Regions from separate parts of the Rhizorhabdus wittichii genome, predicted to be linked through region 1. Evidence: predicted binding sites of a transcription regulator. Region 1 holds the regulator's gene; each other region holds the start of a gene.
What was found. Region 1 encodes LexA, which represses DNA repair genes until DNA is damaged. Its sites were predicted from a motif close to GTTCCNCNCTTGTTCT; they were not measured.
Positions count from the first base shown of each region.

Region 2: HRJ34_RS00345 (ATP-dependent helicase) is a predicted target of LexA. The motif match lies at 4,550-4,565, and genes of this name have one in related genera.
Region 3: HRJ34_RS29555 (DUF6771 family protein) is a predicted target of LexA. The motif match lies at 3,605-3,620, and genes of this name have one in related genera.

Region 1 covers NZ_CP059319.1:3,421,798-3,428,346, forward strand. The annotation lists gene HRJ34_RS16410 (DUF2306 domain-containing protein) at 1-392, shown strand, start outside; gene HRJ34_RS16415 (AAA family ATPase) at 296-859, opposite strand; gene trpC (indole-3-glycerol phosphate synthase TrpC) at 908-1,702, shown strand; gene moaC (cyclic pyranopterin monophosphate synthase MoaC) at 1,699-2,178, shown strand; gene HRJ34_RS16430 (molybdopterin molybdotransferase MoeA) at 2,178-3,365, shown strand; gene lexA (transcriptional repressor LexA) at 3,423-4,097, shown strand; gene HRJ34_RS16440 (GNAT family N-acetyltransferase) at 4,152-4,658, opposite strand; gene HRJ34_RS16445 (ComEC/Rec2 family competence protein) at 4,669-6,549, opposite strand, start outside.
Region 2 covers NZ_CP059319.1:42,719-49,267, reverse strand. The annotation lists gene cysK (cysteine synthase A) at 1-891, opposite strand, end outside; gene HRJ34_RS00350 (MFS transporter) at 888-2,177, opposite strand; gene HRJ34_RS00345 (ATP-dependent helicase) at 2,267-4,546, opposite strand; gene HRJ34_RS00340 (Flp family type IVb pilin) at 4,684-4,851, opposite strand; gene HRJ34_RS00335 (DUF3800 domain-containing protein) at 5,533-6,348, shown strand; gene HRJ34_RS00330 (HIRAN domain-containing protein) at 6,545-6,549, opposite strand, start outside.
Region 3 covers NZ_CP059319.1:3,699,370-3,705,918, forward strand. The annotation lists gene HRJ34_RS17695 (hydantoinase/oxoprolinase family protein) at 1-525, opposite strand, end outside; gene HRJ34_RS17700 (hydroxymethylglutaryl-CoA lyase) at 544-1,488, opposite strand; gene HRJ34_RS17705 (transposase) at 2,161-3,534, shown strand; gene HRJ34_RS29555 (DUF6771 family protein) at 3,670-3,822, shown strand; gene HRJ34_RS29230 (DUF3489 domain-containing protein) at 3,997-4,572, shown strand; gene HRJ34_RS17715 (DUF2924 domain-containing protein) at 4,572-5,024, shown strand; gene HRJ34_RS17720 (recombinase family protein) at 5,017-5,763, shown strand; one part of gene HRJ34_RS17725 (IS3 family transposase) at 5,767-6,549, opposite strand, start outside.

The DNA.
Region 1 (6,549 bases):
CGGTCGCCGGGCTGGTGCTCGCCTTCGGATCGACCGCCGGGCCGGTCGCGACCGTCGGCTTCGGCACCCTCTCGATCCTGTGGATCGTCGTCAATGTCGAGGGGTGGCGCGCCGCGCTCCAGCGCCGCTTCGCCGATCATCGCGCCTGGATGATCCGCTCCTTCGCGCTGACCTTCGCGGCGGTGACGCTGCGGCTCTACCTGCCGCTCTTCCCGCTGCTCGGCGTCGATTTCGTCGACGGCTATCGCGCGGTGTCGATCCTGAGCTGGGTGCCCAACCTGATCCTCGCCGAGCTCTACGTCCGGCGGGCGATCCCGGCGGCGGCGATCCTCGCCGCGACGAAGGCCGCCCGCTCCGCCACCGGCGCCAGCGGCAGCGCGACCAGTTCATAGCCGCAATCCGCATAGGCGCGCTCCATCGCCCGCGCCGTCGCCGCCGCTTCCTCGGGCGACTGCCTGCGCTCGGCGTCCTGCGCGAAGATGGCGGGCCAGTGCGGGGCGATGAAGACCTGGCGGTTGTAGCGATGGAGCCCGGCCGCGCGGCGGAGCGGATCGGGCACCGGCAGGCCGCACAGCGCGCGATAGCCGATCACGTCGGGAATTCCGCGATCGAGGATCACCGGCCCCGCCATCGCCCGCGCCTCGCGGTGCGAGCGCAGCTCCCAGCCCAGCATCAGATCGGCGAATGCCGCCCGGTCGGCCCAGGGCAGCGCGTCGCCGCCGATCGCGACCTGGTCCTGGATGATCGCGCGGCCCGCCTCCGGCATGGTCGCATGGCCGGCCGCCGCCAGCGCCGCGATCAGGCTGCTCTTGCCCGATCCGGGGCCGCCGGTGACGACGAACAGATGGTCGGTGGTCATGGCCTCTCCCGTTTACCTATGTGGCGCCTGCCGCTATGCCGCCGGGCGATGAGCAACAAGCTGACCGAGATCTGCGACGCCAAGCGCGATCATGTCGCCCGCCGCAAGGCGGAGACCTCCTTCGCCGAGCTGACGGCGCGGGCCAAGGCCGCCGACGCGCCGCGCGGCTTCCGCGCCGCGCTCGACCGCAAGGTGGCCGAGGGCGGCTACGGCCTGATCGCCGAGATCAAGAAGGCGTCGCCGTCCAAGGGGCTGATCCGTCCCGATTTCGATCCGCCCGCCCATGCCCGCGCCTATCAGGCAGCGGGGGCGGCCTGCCTGTCGGTGCTCACCGACATGCCCTATTTCCAGGGCCATGACGACTATCTGGTGCAGGCGCGCGCCGCCTGCGCGCTGCCGGCGCTGCGCAAGGACTTCATCGTCGATCCCTGGCAGGTGACCGAGGCCCGCGCGCTGGGCGCCGACGCGATCCTGATCATCGTCGCCGCGCTCGACGACGGCCAGATGGCCGAGATCGAGGCCGCAGCGATCGAGCATGGCATGGACGCGCTGGTCGAGGTCCACGACGCCGACGAGTTCGACCGGGCGTTGCGACTGCACTCGCGGCTGATCGGCGTCAACAACCGCGACCTGCGCGACTTCACCATCGACTTCGCCCGCACCTACGAGCTGGTCGGCCACGCGCCCGCGGGCTGCACCTTCGTCGCCGAGAGCGGGCTCGGCTCCAAGGCCGACCTCGACGCCATGGCCGAGCATGGCGTGGGCTGCTTCCTGGTCGGGGAATCGCTGATGCGGCAGGACGACCTCGCCGCGGCGACGCGCAGGCTGCTGACCGGGGCATGAGCCCGAAGCTCACCCATATCGACGCCGAGGGCGCCGCCCGCATGGTCGACGTGTCGGCCAAGGCGGAGACGAAGCGCGAGGCGGTGGCCGAGGGCCGCATCCTGATCGGCGCGGCGGCGCTCGACGCGATCCGCGCCGGATCGGTCAAGAAGGGCGACGTGCTCGCGGTCGCGCGCGTCGCCGGGATCATGGCGGCGAAGAAGACCGCCGATCTGATCCCGCTCTGCCATCCGCTGCCGATCTCGGGCGTCACCCTCGACCTCGCGATCGAGGCCGACGGCATCCGCGCCACCGCGACCGTCGCCACCACCTACACCACCGGCATCGAGATGGAGGCGCTGACCGCCGTCACCGCCGCGCTGCTGACCGTCTACGACATGGCCAAGGCGCTCGACCGGGGAATGCGGATCGAGGGCGTCCGCCTGCTGTCCAAGACCGGCGGCAAGTCGGGCGACTGGAAGGTCGGGGACGCCTGATGGCCCTGATCGCGGTCGCCGAGGCGCAGGCCCGCATGCTCGCGCTGAAGGCGCCGCTGGCGATCGAGACGGTGCCGCTGTTCGATGCCGCCGGCCGCTTCGCCGCCGCCGACATCCGCGCCCGCCGCACCCAGCCCGCCGCCGACCTGTCGGCGATGGACGGCTATGCGATCCGCTTCGCCGAACGGCCGGGCCCGTGGACCGTGGTCGGCGAGAGCGCGGCGGGCGGCGGGCTCGGCCGCGCGCTGGCGCCGGGCGAAGCCGCGCGCATCTTCACCGGCGCGCCGGTGCCCGAGGGCGCCGACGTGATCCTGGTCCAGGAGGAGGCCGCGCGCGACGGCGACCGGCTGGCCATGACGGGCGAGGGGCCGCCCCGGATCGGCGCGCACATCCGCCGGCGCGGCGGCGACTTCGCCGAGGGCGGCCTGCTGATCCCCGAGGGCGCGCCGATCGGCGCGGCGGCGATCGCGCTGGCGGCGAGCGGCGGCCATGGCGCGGTCGCCGTCCACCGTCGGCCGCGCATTGCGCTGCTGTCGACCGGCAACGAGCTGGTCGCGCCGGGCGCGCCGACGCCGGGGGCGCTGCTCCCCGCCTCCAACGGCCCGATGCTGGCGGCGCTGCTGCGGGGAGAGGCCTGCGCGGTGCAGGACCATGGCATCGTCCGCGACGATCTCGACGCGATCGCCGCCGCCTTCACGGCGATGGCGGCGGGCGCCGACATCATCGTCACGACCGGGGGCGCCTCGGTCGGCGACCATGACCTGGTGCTGCCGGCGCTGGAGAAGGCGGGCGCGCGGATCGATGTCTGGAAGGTGCGGATGAAGCCGGGCAAGCCGGTGATGATCGGCACGCTCGGCGACACGATCATACTCGGCCTGCCCGGCAATCCGGTGTCGGCCTTCGTCACCGCGACCCTGTTCCTCAAGCCGCTGATCGCGCACCTGCTCGGCGCGGCGAACCCGGTGCCGGAGCCGGTCGTCGCGCGGCTCGGCGCGCCGCTGGCGGCGACGCGGGACCGGGCCGAATATTTCCGCGGACGCTGGGCCGGCGGCCGCGCGGTGCCGTTGTCGGGACAGGACAGCGCGGGGCTGTCGGCGCTGGTCGACGCGGCGCTGCTGATCGTCCGCCCGCCGGACTCGCCCGGCCTCGACGAAGGCGCCGAGGTGCCGGTTTTACCGATCGCTTGACAGATTCCGGCCAGTTGCCTAAATGTTCTCCGTCCGTTCCCGACGAGGGCATTTGCCATGCTGACCCGCAAGCAACATGAACTGCTGTGCTTCATCAACGACCGGCTGTTGCAGACCGGCGTGTCCCCCTCGTTCGAGGAGATGAAGGAGGCGCTCGACCTCAAGTCGAAGTCGGGCGTCCACCGCCTGATCAGCGCGCTCGAGGAACGCAATTTCATCCGCCGCCTGCCCAACCGCGCCCGCGCGCTGGAGGTGCTGCGCATGCCCGAGACGGCAACCGCCAAGCCGACCGCCGCCGCGTCGGGCAAGGCGAAGGCCGCCGCGCCGGCCGTCCCGCAGGCTGCCAACGAGAATGTGCTGGAGATTCCGCTGCACGGCCGCATCGCCGCCGGCCTGCCGATCGAGGCGCTGGAAGGGCAGAGCAGCCTGTCGGTGCCCGCCGCGCTGCTCGGCCCGGGCGAGCATTATGCGCTCGAGGTGGCCGGGGATTCGATGGTCGAGGCCGGCATCCTCGACGGCGACTATGCGCTGATCCGCCGCGCCGAGACGGCCCGCGACGGCGAGATCGTCGTCGCGCTGATCGCCGATGCCGAGGCGACGCTCAAATATTTCCGCCGCGAGGGCGCGATGATCCGGCTCGACCCGGCCAACCGCGCCTATGACCCGCAGCGCTACAAGCCCGACCAGGTCCGCATCCAGGGCAAGCTCGCCGGCCTGTTGCGGCGCTACTGATTGTCGACGTCATCCACCCTCTCCTCGTCATGCCAGTACAGGCTGGCATGACGGTTAGGTGGGGTTTGGCCGCTCCAGCGACAGGTAGATGCTGTCGCACCACTCCTCGCCGACCAGCCAGGTTCGCTCGGCGAAGCCGTTTTCCGCGAAATTCAGCCGCCTGAGCAAGTTCAGCGATCCGACATTGCGCGGATCGACGTCGGCGACGATCCGCTCCAACCCATGGACGTCGAACGCCCGCCCGATCAGCGGCGTCAGCGCCTCGGCGGCGAGCCCCAAACCCCAATGGTCGGGCCGCAGGATGAAACCGATCTCGGGAAAGCGGTAGAGCCCGGCCTTGCCGATCACCCTTCCCGCATGTTCGATCACGAAATCCTCGCCCTCCGCGGGCGGAATCGCGATCATGTCATCCAGCCAGGCACGGGTGTCGTCGATCGATGCATGGGGCAGGCTCGACCAATAACGCATTGCCGTCCGGTCGCTCAGCACCGCGTGCAGATCGTCCAGGTCGCTCGGACGAACGGCTCGAAGCAGCAGGCGCGCGGTGCGGATCTCGACCATTGTTGCTCCCTTACATCCGGAAGGTCGACCAGGGGTGGCGGCCGACCGCCGCCGCCACGCTGTCGACCGCACCGCGATCGAGGTCAATGGCGAGGCCGCCGGTCCGCGCCAGCAGCGGGCGGTCGATCTTGAGCCAGCGCGGCGTGCAGCCGCGCGGCAGGCGGCGTTCGCTGATCGCGATGTCGGCGGCGGCGCAGGCTCGCGACAGCCGGGTCCAGTCGAGCCGATAGGGGCTGCGCGTCGCGAGGATGCGCCAGCGCCGCCCACCGCGTTGGATATCGGTGATGCAGAGATCGGCCGAGCAGCGCGCCTGCATCAGCGCATCGACCGGCAGCGCTTCGGCATCGACGCCCGCCGCCTCGCCGAGCACGCCGCGGATATAGTCGCCCGCGCGATCGCGCAGCAGCGCGACCCGGCCATCGCCGAGGACGAAGGCGACGTGGCGGCCGTCACCCGTCACCAGCAGGTCGGGCGTCGGCGACAGCAGCGCCCATAGCGCGCCCGCCGCGACGGGCAGCAGCCCCCAGCGCCGCGCCCGCGTCCGCCACAGCGCCAGCCACAATCCGCCCGCCGCCATCAGCGTGAAGGCACCCCACGCCATGGTCGGCAGCATCGCCACCGCGCCGGGCGCCGCCGCGACGGTCCGCGCGATCCACAGCAGCAGCGCGAGCGCCTGCGACACCAGCCACCAGGCCGGCGCGCCGATCCCGGCGATGTCGAGCAGCAGCGCCAGCGCCTCCAGCGGCATGATCACGAAGGTGGTGAGCGGGATCGCGACCATGTTGGCGAGCGCGCCGTAGAAGCCCGACTTGTGGAAATGGAACAGCGCGATCGGCGCGAGCGCGACCTCGATCACCAGCCCCGACAGCAGCAGCACCGCCAGGCCCCGGCCGAACCGCGCCGCCGCCCCCTCGTCGCGACGCGCGGCGAAGGCGGCGACGCGCGGATGGTCGAGCGTCGCGACCAGCGCGGTCACCGCCGCGAAGCTGAGCTGGAAGCTCGGCCCCGCCAGCGCCTCGGGCCAGAACAGCAGCACGACCAGCGCGCCCGTCGCGACCAGCCGCAGGGTCAGCGCCTCGCGCCCCATCGCGATCCCGGCCAGCACCAGCAGCGCGGCGACGCACGACCGGATCGTCGGCACCTGCGCGCCCGACAATAATGTATAGGCGATACCTGCCAGCGCCCCGGCGCCCGCCGCGATCAGCAGCAGCGGCGCGCGCAGCGCCAGCGCCGGGCTGAGCGCGAGCAGCCGCAGGGCGAGCAGCAGCACGCCGCCGACCACCGCCGAGACGTGCAGCCCCGACACCGACAGCAGGTGCGCGAGCCCCGACCGGCGCAGCGCCTCGGCATCCTCCTCGGCGATCGCGCCCTGGTCGCCGGTCGCGAGCGAGGCGGCGATGCCCCCGGCACTCATCCCCGTCACCCGCGCCTCGATATGCTCCGACAGGCGGGCGCGGCGATCAGCGAGCCAGTCGAGCGGGCCGCGCCCGTCGCCGGCCGGCACGATCCCGGGCGGGTCGAGCGCCTTGCCGGTCGCGCCGATCCCCTGGAACCAGGCGGCGCGCGCGAAATCATAGGCGCCGGGCACCGCCGGCGGCGCGGGCGGCATCAGCCGGGCGCGCACCCGGATGCGCCCGCCGGCCGCGACCGGCCGCTCCAGATCGGCCTGGTCGACGTTGAGCCGGATGCGGTGCGGCAGCAGCAGGCCGGCATCGGGCGCGATCGTCAGCCGGGTCAGCTCGCGCGCGGGCATCCGCTCGACCGCCTCGATCCGGCCCGCGACCTCGGTCACCACCGGCCGGTCGATGCGCGGCGCGGCGACCCAGTCGGCGCGTGCCCAGACCAGCAGCAGCCCGGCGATCGCCGCCAGCGCCCCGACCAGCAGCATCCG
Region 2 (6,549 bases), 2.3 Mb from region 1:
GAGGTAGCGCTCGCCGGTGTCGTAGTTGAAGCCGAGGAAGCGCTTGCCCGCGAATTCGGGGAGCTTCTGGGCGATCGCCGCGAGGGTCGCGCCCGAGCTGATGCCGACGAGCATCCCCTCCTCGCGCGCCGAGCGGCGGGCATAGTCCTTGGCGTCGCCTGCGTCGACCTGGATCGCGCCGTCGAGCAGTTGGGTGTGGAGGTTGGCGGGGATGAAGCCGGCGCCGAGGCCCTGGATCGGGTGCGGGCCGGGCTGGCCGCCCGAGATGACCGGCGACAGGGTCGGCTCGACCGCGAACACCTTGAGGTCCGGCCAGCGCGGCTTGAGCACCTGCGCGACGCCGGTGATGTGGCCGCCGGTGCCGACGCCGGTGATCAGCACGTCGATCGGAGCATCCTTGAAGTCGGCGTAGATCTCCTCGGCGGTGGTGCGGACATGGACGTCGATGTTCGCCGGATTCTCGAACTGCTGCGGAATCCATGCGCCCGGCGTCTGCGCCTGCAGTTCCAGCGCCCGCTCGATCGCACCCTTCATACCCCGCTCGCGCGGGGTGAGGTCGAAGGTCGCGCCATAGGCGAGCATCAGCCGGCGCCGCTCGACCGACATGCTCTCCGGCATGACGAGGATCAGCTTGTAGCCCTTGACCGCCGCGACCAGCGCCAGGCCGATGCCGGTGTTGCCGCTGGTCGGCTCGATGATCGTGCCGCCGGCCTTGAGCTTGCCCGAACGCTCGGCATCCTCGATCATCGCCAGCGCGATGCGGTCCTTGATCGATCCGCCCGGATTGTTGCGTTCCGACTTGATCCACACCTCGGCGTCGCCGAACAGACGGTTGACGCGCACGTGCGGCGTCCCGCCGATCGTCTCCAATATCGATGCGTATTTGGTCATGCTGCCTTCTCCTGACCTGGAACCGTTTCGAACGACGTGGGCGGATCGAAGGTCCTCGCCCGCAATATTTCCGGAAAGAGCCGCGCCCACAAGACCGCGACCATGATCGTGCCGATGCCGCCCGCGACGACCGCCGTGACGGGGCCGACCAGCGCCGCGAGGAAGCCCGACTCGGCCTCGCCCAGCTCGTTCGATCCCGAGATGAACAGGGTGGAGACCGCCCCCACCCGGCCGCGCATCTCGTCCGGCGTGTAGAGCTGGATCAGCGTCTGGCGGACATAGACCGAGACCATGTCGGCGCCGCCGAGCAGCGCGAGGCAGACCAGCGAGAGCGCCATCGGATCGGGAAAACGATAGGAGATGCCGAACAGGATCGTCGCCGCGCCGAACACGCCCACCGCGACGAGCAGCTTGAGCCCGACGTTGAAGTGCAACGGCCAGCGGCTCAGCCAGATCGCCACCGCCGCCGCGCCGATCGCCGGCGCCGCGCGAAGATGGCCGAGCCCCGACGTCCCGACATGGAGGATGTCGCGCGCATAGATGGGCAGCATCGCGGTCGCGCCGCCGAGCAGCACCGCGAACAGGTCGAGCGAGATCGCGCCGAGCACCAGCCGGTTGCGCTTGAGGTAGGAGATCCCCTCCAGCATCTGCCCCAGCGGGTGCTGCGATCCGGTGACGACGGCGCGCGGCACCGGCCCGATCCGCAGCAGCATGACGGTGGCGAGGGCGAGCAGGCCGGCGCTGACCGCATAAGCGAGCGGCGCGTGGATCGCGTACAGATAGCCGCCCAGCGGCGGCCCGGCGATCGCCCCGACCTGCCAGGCGAAGGAGCTGACCGCGATCGCGGCGGGGAGCACCGCCTTCGGCACCAGATTGGGCGCCAGCGCCTGGAGCGCCGGCCCGGCGAAGGCGCGCGCGACGCCGAGCAGCGCCGCGATCACGAACAGCGCCGGCAGGTTGATGAGGTCGAGCCAGGTCAACAGCGCCAGCGCGGCGGCGCACAGCATCTCCAGCGCGGCGGTGCTGCGCGCGATCCAGCGCCGGTCGATCCGGTCGGCCACCAGCCCCGTCACCAGGGTCAGCAGCATCAGCGGCAGGAACTGGACGAGGCCGATCAGGCCGAGCTGCAATGCCGCCTCGCGCGGGGGCATGGTCCGCCGGGCGACATCGTAGACCTGCCAGCCGATGATCACGACCATGCCGTTGAGCGCGAGGGTCGAGGCGAAACGGGCCAGCCAATAAGAACGATAGGCCGGGATCGAGAGGGGATGCGCACTCTTCGCCATGATGTTCCTCTAGGCGGTCGGCCGGGCCTCCCGCAACCGCCCATCGCAGGCGCGCGGACAATTTCTACCTAGGTGGTAGAAATATATTCTCAGGCCGGGCTGACGAAGCTGTCGAGCACCCGCTTGCGGCCGGCATGCTCGAAGTCGATCTCGAGCTTGTTGCCCTCGATCTCGGCCACCGCGCCATAGCCGAACTTGGTGTGGAAGACGCGCTGGCCGAGCGCGATGTCCTTGCGCGGCGGCTGGGCGAAGCTGACTGCCGAGGCGCGCGCCTCGACCACGCGCGACCCCGCCTGCGGGCTGCCGAGGCCGCCCGCCGCGGTGGCACGCTGCCAACCGGGGCCCCGTCCCTGCGACCGACCGACATGGGCGAAGGGATCGGCATGTTCGGACCATTGCGCACGCCACAGCGATTCGCCGCCCGACATGGTCGTCTCGGCCTCGACATGCTGGTCGGGCAGCTCGGCGACGAAGCGCGACGGGATCGACGAGGTCCACTGGCCGTAGATGCGGCGGTTGGCGGCGTGGATGATCGTGCAGCGCCGCCGCGCCCGCGTGATGGCGACATAGCCGAGCCGCCGTTCCTCCTCGAGGCTGGCGAGCCCGCCCTCGTCGAGCGACCGTTGCGACGGGAAGACGCCCTCCTCCCAGCCCGGCAGGAACACCGTGTCGAACTCCAGCCCCTTGGCGGCGTGGATCGTCATCACCGTCACCTTGGCGGTCTCCGCCTCGGCGTCGTTGTCCATCACCAGGCTGACATGTTCGAGGAAGTCGCCGAGCGTCGCATAGTCCTCCATCGCGCGGGCGAGCTCGTTGAGATTCTCCAGCCGGCCCTCGGCCTCGGTCGACTTCTCGTTCTGGAGCATCGCGACATAGCCCGACTCCTCCAGCACCTGCCGGGTCAGTTCGGGATGCGACAGTTGCGACAGCAGGTCGCGCCAGCGGGCGATGTCGCCGACGAGGTTGCCGAGCGCGCGGCGCGCCTGCGGGGTCAGCTCGTCGGTGCCGAGGATGCGCGCGGCGGCCAGCGCCAGCGGAATCCCCTCGGCGCGGGCGAGCTGGTGCAGCTTGGCGACCGCCTTGTCGCCCAGCCCGCGCTTGGGCGTGTTGACGATCCGTTCGAAGGCGAGGTCGTCGGCCGGCTGGCTGATAGTCCGCAGATAGGCGAGCGCGTCGCGGATCTCGGCGCGCTCGTAGAAGCGGAAGCCGCCGACGATGCGGTAGGGCATGCCGATCGCGATGAAGCGGTCCTCGAACTCGCGCGTCTGGAACTGGGCGCGGACCAGGATCGCGACGTCGTCGAGCTTGCCGCCGCCGCGCTCGTGGGCCTCGATCTCGTCGCCGACGCGGCGCGCCTCCTCGGGGCCGTCCCAGACGCCGACGATGCGGACCTTCTCGCCTTCGGCCGCCTCGGTCCACAGCGTCTTGCCGAGCCGGCCGCCATTATGCGCGATCAGCCCGCTCGCCGCCGCCAGGATGTGCGGGGTCGATCGGTAATTCTGTTCGAGCCGGATCACCGCCGCGCCGGGGAAATCGCGCTCGAAGCGCAGGATGTTCGCCACCTCGGCGCCGCGCCACGAATAGATCGACTGGTCGTCGTCGCCGACGCAGCAGATGTTCTTGCGCTCCTGCGCGATCAGGCGGAGCCAGAGATATTGGGAACTGTTGGTGTCCTGATATTCGTCGACCATCACATAGCGGAAGCGCTGCTGATAATCGGCCAGCACGTCGCGGTGCGTCTTCAATATGGTCAGCATGTGGAGCAGCAGGTCGCCGAAATCGCAGGCGTTCACCGCGCGCAGCCGATCCTGATATTGCTGGTAGAGCTCGCCGCCGCGGCCGTTGGCGAACTGTTCGGCCTCGCCCGCGTCGATCTCCGCCGGGGTCAGGCCGCGATTCTTCCAGCGGTCGATCAGCCCGGCGAGCTGGCGCGCGGGCCAGCGCTTCTCGTCGAGATCGGCGGCCGCGAGAAGCTGCTTGAGCAGGCGGAGCTGGTCGTCGGTGTCGAGGATGGTGAAGCTGGGGGTGAGGCCGACCAGCTCGGCATGGCGGCGCAGCATCCGCGCGGCGACCGAGTGGAAGGTGCCGAGCCACGGCATCCCCTCGACCGCCTGGCCGAGCAGCCGGCCGACCCGCTCGCGCATCTCGCGCGCCGCCTTGTTGGTGAAGGTGACGGCCAGTATCTCGGACGGCCAGGCCCGCCGCGTCGCGACGAGATGCGCCAGCCGCGCGGTCAGCGCCGCCGTCTTGCCGGTGCCGGCGCCGGCGAGGACGAGCACCGGCCCCTCGGTGGTGAGCACCGCCTCGCGCTGCGGCGGGTTGAGGCCGCGCAGATAGGCGGGTTCGGGAACGGGAGCATCCTGAGTCACTCGCGAACAGTTAGGGAACGGCGCGCCCCGGGGCAAGGCCCCGATCTGCGCGCCCGCCCCGCTCCCGACAGAAAAAACCCCGGCCGGGGACACACCGGCCGGGGCAGCGGAAGCGGGTTGGGAAGGAGCCTCCGGGCTTAGGAGGCCTTCATATTGTTGCTGACGTTGTTGAACGTCGTCGAAAGCTGATTGCCCAGCGCCGTCATCGCGGTGATCGCCGCGACCGCGATCAGCGCCGCGATGAGGCCATATTCGATGGCGGTCGCGCCGCGGCTGTCGCGAAGGAGCTTCGTGAACTTGTGCATTCGGACCATCCTTTTGCCGTCCCGTACGACTTTCGTCTAAACCGCCCCGCCTTAAAGGCGGGTAACCCGCAAGGGTTAAGCGGCCGAAAACCACGGTTTCCGTCGACACCCCCGATCACGCCCCGCTCCGCCGATTAGACTAAGATCGAAGGAAAGGATCACGCCGACCGGGCCCGACCGATTGAGCCGCATGACCGCCGGCCCTATCTGGCGGGCCGAAGCCAGTTGAGGATTTGCAGTCGATGGTCGAGCGTTTTCCCGGTCATGCCTATCTCGTCGCCGCGCTGATCGGCGCGGGCGCTCTGTGGCTCATGGCGAGCCAGATCATCAGCATCTTCGTTCCCTGAGGGTGGGCGGCCGATATGCCGTCCGGCTTGCATATCGTCCGTCCCTGTCGTCATTCCCGCGAAAGCGGGAAGCCACGGTCACGGGACATCCAGCCTCCTGCGATCCGCCGTCCATGGATTCCCGCTTTCGCGGGAATGACGGAAGGATGAGGAAATTGGCAGAGCGTCTGGTGGGTCCGCCGCCCATCACACTAAGCCGATTTAGTGGCGGAAATCCGCGATCTTGTTAGATCGCTGTTTTGAAGCTGCCCCCACAAATGCCCCCAGATTATTTTTCATCCATTATGATGGAGCCGATTCGACTCGGCGGCGCCCTGGATGATAACAGCGAGCGATGCCCGCGCTGACGGTTTTCATTGACGAGGCCGGAGACCCCGGTGTGCGCGACGGCTTGAGATATGCCGCCACACGCCACGAATGGTTATGCGTCTCGGCAGTTTGCGTAAGGACGAGCCGCGATAGCGACTTACCGGACTGGATCGACGCAATGCGCCTGGAGGCGAAAGCGCGGCAGGCCGGATCGCTCCATTACGCCAAGATCGGTCAAGAGCGGCGCGAAGCGGTATGCGCTTCGCTTGCAACGCGCCCCGTCAGGGCCTTCACGCTCGCCTCTCATAAGACGAACATGCGCGATTACGTCAATGAACGGATCGGTTCGATGGTCGAGGCCGGGAAGTTCTATAACTGGTGCATGCGACTCTTGCTTGAGCGCGTGACCGACTGGGCGGCGTGCTGGCAGCGTCAGGAGCTCGGCCAGCTTGAACCGCTTAAGGTGGTGTTTGCGAGGCGCGGCGGGCACGACTACCGACACTTCTTCGCCTACATCGATCTGCTGGCGATGCAGCGGCGGGCGAAGACGTTGTTCCTCAACAGCCGGGGCCTCGATCCCGCACTGCTCGACCGGTCGCACTGGTCGGTGGTGCCTGCGGAAAAGCTAGCCGGTCTGCAAATGGCTGACACCGTCGCCAGCGCCTTTTATCAGGCGGCAAATACGGTGTCGCCGAGTTGGGATCTGGGACCGGCCAAGGCGCTTTACCCGATCGTTGAGGGCGGCGCCGACAAGGGGTTGACCGTATTTCCGCTGCCGTCCCAGGCGCCTATCCCAGACGAGGCAAAGGCGATCTTCCGCTGGTACGGCTATAAATGGTGAAGGGTGGCGAGCCCTGGCCTTGTCTGCACCGATCTGGCTCGTAGGTCGCCACTGCTAGGACGGCCGTCCGATCGATTGCCGCTTCGACGTAGCTAACGGCCAAGGTGGTTCCAGCGTATCTCGCCGAGGCAAGAATAGCGATTTCCCGAGGAAAATCAAATTCTTGCCTAAGCCATTCAAGCGACTCGATATTTCATCAAG
Region 3 (6,549 bases), 280 kb from region 1:
CCGCTCATGAGCACCATTGAGATAAGCGTTCATCAGGCTGACCGTCAGCGCCTCGACGCCGTTGGCCTTGAGCTTTTCGAGCTGGGCGCGGATTTCGGCATCATCGGTCGGGGCAATCTCCCCCCCGCGCGCGTCGAGCCGTCCGGCAATCTCAAACGTGTCGATCAGCGCCGCCAGCGGTTCGGGCTTGGGCCAGATGATCCAGCCGGCCAGCCCGCCCGGCACATAGCTGCGAGCAATCTGCATGATCTGGCGATAGCCCGTGGTAGCGATCAGGCCGACGCGCGCGCCCTTGCCTTCCAACACCGCGTTGGTCGCGACCGTCGTACCGTGCAGGAGTACTTCCACATCGGCGGGGGTGATCCCGGCCTTCTCGCAGATCGCCGTCACGCCGTTGAGAATGCCGACCGAGCTGTCTGCAGGGGTCGACGGAGTCTTGTGACGCCAGAAGGCGCCGGACTTTTCCTCCAGCAGCAAAAGATCGGTGAAGGTGCCGCCAACGTCGACGCCAAGACGATAAGTCATGTTCAGATGCTCCGAATGCTACACTGCACGGGGAAAGTCGCCAGCCTGGGCGACCATGGAGGGAAGCTGCTTGCCCATCACGCCGGAGAACCAGCGGCTCGCGTCGATCAGCCCGCCGAGGTGAAGCCCCGTCGCCACACCTGAGCGCTCAAGCAGATATTGTACGTCTTCGGTGGGGACATTGCCTGCTGCGCCCGGCGCGAAGGGACACCCCCCAAGCCCGCCCAGTGAGGCGTCGATTGTCGACGCACCCGCCTCGACCGCCGCCCAGACATTGGCAAGCCCGGTGTTGCGGGTGTTGTGAAAGTGGCAACGCACCGGCATGCCCGGGACTGCCTCGCGTACCATCCCGATCACCTCGGTCACCTGACCCGGCACCGCGACGCCAATCGTATCCGCAAGCACGATCTCGCTCGGATAGGCGTCGGCGGCGCGCTTCGCCATGTCCAGCACATGGTCCGGACGAATCTCCCCCTCGAACGGACAACCAAAAGCAGCGCCGATCGTGATCTGAGCCCGCCGCCCCGCTCCTATGGCCCTGCGAACAATGCCCCGGGCGACCTGCAGCGATTCTGCGCTCGTCTGCCCCTGATTGCGCATGGCGAAGCTGTTCGACGAAACGCACACCGCACCCAGTTCGTGCACCTTGGTGTTAAGCGCGCGATCGGCACCCCGGTCATTCAAAACCAAACCAATGTACACAAGATCGGCATGATCCGGCAGTTGCGCAATAAGCATCTCGGCATCCGCCATTTGGGGCACCTTACGCGGATTGACGAAACTCGTGACCTCGATCCTGCGCACGCCCGCCGCAATGGAGCGCTGAATCAATTCGAGCTTATTTGCCGTAGAAACGGCTTCACACTCGTTCTGGAGTCCATCGCGGGGACCAACTTCTACGATCTCGATCTTCGCCAAACCACTCCCCTCCCTCTCGGATTCGATCCTTAAACTGGCCACCATTATTTGTATACAAATTTATCTTCGGACAGGCTCACAAATTAAAGTAAGCAAAAATAACGGCCGATGCTGCCGGACTTCGGCGTGACCGATCGAGCAGCTGAACGGTGGCAATGTGTCCCGCAAGCTAGCCAGCGGGCCATCGCCGCCTTCCACCTTTTTGCCGCGCGGGACCGAGACGAGGTGCCCGAACGCTTCAGTTCTTCGGCCTATGCGATGGAGTCGGGCGAGACCGGCCGATGCGTCAGGTTCCCAAGAATGCTGGAGCCGTGGGACCAGCCCTTCTCGATCGCGGGATGGGTGGAGGCTGAGGAATCAGACGCTTGACTTACGTGCCGGGAAAGATCGGTCGTCACGTCGCCCTCTCCCAATCGCTTCAGGTGAGCGGGTTCGAAGCGGAGCCTCGCTCGTCTAAACAAAGCCGATGCGGCCAAACGGTAAATTTCGGCTGTTGGCACAAGCCGGCATTTGGCGACGTCGGCGGAAATGACGGCTCTGCCCTCCAGCCTCGGTCATTCGCGCCAGCGCGGAGAACGCCAGAAACGAACGGCGGCTTTCGGAATCACCGCTCACGGTCCTCAACGTCTGACGTTGGGCGTATTCCGTTGAAAAACTCGATCTTGAAGTAGCGTTGGTGTCCTGATTCAATCGTCTTGGGTTAGCGGAGACGAGCCGATGATGGGCGAGCGGACGGTAGCGCAGGACGGGCTATTCTACAGTTTCAGCCTGGAGCGGCATGTGCCGCCGGATCATCTGCTACGCTCGATCGACCGGTTCGTGGACCTGTCGGATATCCGGGAGCACCTGCGGCCTTTCTACAGCGAGACAGGGCGGCCCTCGATCGATCCGGAGTTGATGATCCGGATGCTGATCATCGGATACTGCATGGGCATCCGCTCCGAGCGGCGGCTGTGCGACGAGGTCCATCTCAATCTCGCCTATCGCTGGTTCTGCCGCCTGGGTCTGGAAGGCGATGTGCCCGATCACTCGACCTTCTCGAAGAACCAGCATGGCCGCTTCCGCGATAGCGACCTGCTGCGGCAATTGTTCGAAATGACGGTCGCGCGCTGCATCGCCCACGGACTGGTTGGCGGCGAGGGCTTCGCGGTCGATGCCAGCCTCATCCGGGCTGATGTGCAGCGCCAGCGGTCGGTGCCGGGTGGACAAGGCCTGCCGCCTGAAGCGGTCGGCCGCGCTGTCGCTGAGTATCTGGACGTGCTCGACGATGCAGCGTTCGGGGGTGCGACACCGGTCACGCCCAAGCGCATCAACCTTACTGATCCCGCATCACGCTGGACAGCGGCGACGCGCGAGGCCGCCTTCTACGCCTACAGCACCAACTATCTGATCGACCTCGACCACGCGGTCATCGTCGACGTCGAGGCCACGACGTCGGTGCGGCAGGCCGAAGTGACCGCCCAGCGCCGGATGATCGAGCGGACGCAGGAGCGCTTCGGCATCTGGCCAGAGCGCCTCGTGGCCGATACCGCCTATGGCTCGGCGCCCAACCTGGCCTGGCTGGTCGAGGAGATGAGCATCGAGCCGCACATACCGGTCTTCGACAAGTCCGCCCGGAACGACGGCAGCTTCGAGCGCGCCGACTTCGTCTATGACCATGAAGACGACAGCTATACCTGCCCGGGCGGCAACCGTCTGCGACGCTCCAATCGCAACTTCAGCACGCCGCGCAAAGGCGTCGATAAGGACGGGTCGATCCGCTATCGCGCGCGTCAGCAGGACTGCCAGAGCTGCGCCCTCCGGCAACAATGTACGCCGAACATGCCCGCTCGCAAGGTCACCCGATCGATCCACGAAGGTGCGCGCGACCTGGCCCGTGATATCGCCACCACCGACGCCTATCTTGTGTCACGCCGCCAGCGGAAGAAGGTCGAGATGCTGTTCGCCCATCTCAAGCGCATCCTGAAGCTCGATCGCCTGCGCCTGCGCGGTCCAAATAGCGCAAGGGACGAGTTCCACCTAGCCGCCGCAGCCCAAAACCTGCGGAAAATGGCCAAGATCATCCCCATGGCGAGGCCGGCACTGGCCTGAACGGCGCGGAACGTCGCTCGCATCCGTCGCCGAGCACACCCCAAACGCTCCCGCAGCCGAGTTTTTCAACGGAATAAGGGCGCAAAGCTGACATAGCGGTTGCGGACGCTCACCCGACACCTCACATGCAAGGCGATGACAAGAGATGACCCCGGCGCCAAGATCGCCCGCGCAGTTCAACACGCCCCAGAATGGCTTCGACAGGACCTTGTCTCGAAAGACCCAGCAGTTCGCAGTCGGGCCGAAGAGACCTTGGCTGCGATGATCGCTGCCGCCCTGAAAGAATGAGAAATCCAGCTTTGCCAATGCACTATTCGCTCGACTGTTGGTCGGAACGGAGCATTGGTCATCTTGTGAATCGCGGGCGCCGATAGCCCGCAACGTTAACCCGGCAGGCTGATCCGCCGGGCTTCAGGTGGTGGAAGCGGCGCTGGTGCCGCTCCTTGAAAAAGGAACCACCTCATGGCTCTCAAGCCCGATCTCGAAGACCTGCAGCTCATCCTCCTGACCTCTGCTGCGAAAACCGAAGGCGGGTTCATCCTGCCGGCACCGGCCCATATCGCTCAGTACGACATCCATATCCGCGACGCGGTCGGTATTATCATCGGCCGGGGCCAGGCGGACGAGTTCGAAGTCAGCGATCCGAAGATGAGCTGGCGTGCTGATGACGAGCATATGTTCGGCGCCGTCATCAATGACGCCGGCCGCGAGACGGTCGATATCAACGACCCCGCACCCGACCATCCCGAGATGAAGCCGATCCGGAGCGGTCGTAAGACGATAAAGAAGCCGACGACAAAGATGGTACCGCCACCCGCTGCCGCCCCAGTCGCAACGAGGTCGGGCGGCAAGCAGGCCAAAGTGGTCCAGATGCTGAACCGAAAGTCGGGGGCATCGCTCGACCAGATCATGGAAGCGACCGGCTGGCTTGCGCACTCGGCACGCGCGATGCTGAGCGGCCTGCGTAAGAAGGGCTATGCGATCGACCGGACGACGACCCCGAAGGGTAGCGTCTACCGCATCACGAAGGCGGACTGATGAACAGCAAGCTCGACCAGGGTCTGGCTGCGCTGGCGACGATGTCGCCGGCGCAGCTCCGCGAGGAGTGGTTCTCCACCTTCAAAGAGGAGGCACCCGACATACCGCCATCATTACTCTGCCGGGTCTTAGCATATCGGCTGCAGGAGCAGCAGTTGGGCGGTCTACCGGCGCAGGCCCAGCGTATGCTCGACATTGTCACCGAGGGGGTCACGCCGCTCCCTGAGCCCGAAATCCGGCTGAAGCCGGGATCGCGCCTTCTGCGTGAGTGGAACGGCAAACTCCACACTGTCATGGTCGATGCGGACGGCTTCAGCTTCAATGGCCAGCGTTTCGCGTCGCTGTCCCACATAGCGCGCGAAATCACGGGCGCTCATTGGTCGGGGCCTCGCTTCTTCGGCCTGAAGCGACGACCCGCTCCCCCATCGAGAGGAGCATCGGCTCGTGGCTAAGCGTGGACCAAAGACTCTCTCAGCAAACTCTACCAGCATCCGACAGGTTCGTTGTGCCGTCTATACCCGGAAGTCGACCGACGAAGGGCTCGATCAGGCTTTCAACAGCCTCAACGCCCAGCGCGAGGCTTGCGCCGCTTATGTCGCCAGTCAGATCCATGAGGGGTGGCAGCTCGACCCCACCCTCTATGACGACGGCGGCTATTCCGGTGGGACGATGGAGCGCCCTGCCCTCAAGCGCCTGTTGGCCGACGTCGAGAGCGGTCGGATCCAGGTCATCGTGATCTACAAGATCGACCGACTTACCCGCGCTTTGCCTGATTTCGCCCGCATCGTCGAGGTCATGGATCGCCACGGCGCCAGCTTCGTTTCTGTCACCCAAGCCTTCAACACCACCACCAGCATGGGCAGGCTTACGCTCAACGTCCTTCTCTCCTTTGCCCAGTTCGAGCGCGAGGTAACCGGCGAGCGCATCCGCGACAAGATTGCCGCATCGAAGAAGAAAGGCATGTTCATGGGCGGCACCGTGCCCCTCGGCTATGACGTCCATGAACGAAAGCTCCTCATCAATGAGGAGGAAGCAGAGATTGTCCGGCATATTTTCACCCGACATGCTGAGCTGAAATCAGTTCGAGAACTGGCCGATGAGCTCGAAGCCGAAGGGATACTGTCCGTCGTCGGGACATTTGGCGCAGATGGTTGCGCAGAGAAGAGGAGATCGGGCCTCGTCTGGGGTTGATGTTTAGGCGGCGAGCTTGCGGTGAAGCAAGCGTCGCTGTTCGATGGTCTTTCGCTTGATGCGTTTCCTCCGTTCGATAATGGCGGCGGCCCTGCCGAAATAGGCGTCGGCCGGTGTCACGTTGTCGAGGCTCTCGTGATAGCGGCGATGGTTATAATGCTCGACGAAGGCCTCGACCTGCCGTTCGAGATCGCCAGGCAGGAAGTAGTGCTCCAGCAGGATGCGGTTTTTCAGGGTCTGGTGCCAGCGCTCGATCTTGCCCTGGGTCTGGGGATGTAGCGGAGCGCCGCGAACATGGCTCATGTCATGGGCTTTGATCCAGTCGGCGAGTTCGCCGGCGATGTAGCTCGGTCCGTTGTCGCTGAGCAGCTTTGGTTTGTGCCTGACGGTGGCGTGGTCGCAGCCTGAGGCTTCGAGCGCGAGTTGCAGCGTGTCGGTCACGTCCTCGGCCCGCATCGTGGTGCACAGCTTCCAGGCGATGATGTAGCGCGAGAAATCGTCGAGCACGGTGGAGAGGTACATCCATCCCCAGCCGATGATCTTGAAGTAGGTGAAATCGGTCTGCCACATCTCGTTCGGGCGGCTGGTCTTGCGATGGAACTCGTCGGCCGCCTTGACCACGACGAAGGCCGGGCTGGTGATCAGGTCATGCGCCTTGAGCAGGCGGTAGACCGTTGATTCCGAGACGAAATAGTCCTTCTCATCGGTGAAGCGCACCGCCAGTTCGCGGGGCGACAGATCGGACTGCTCCAGTGCCATCTCGACGATCTGGTCCTGAATGGCGCC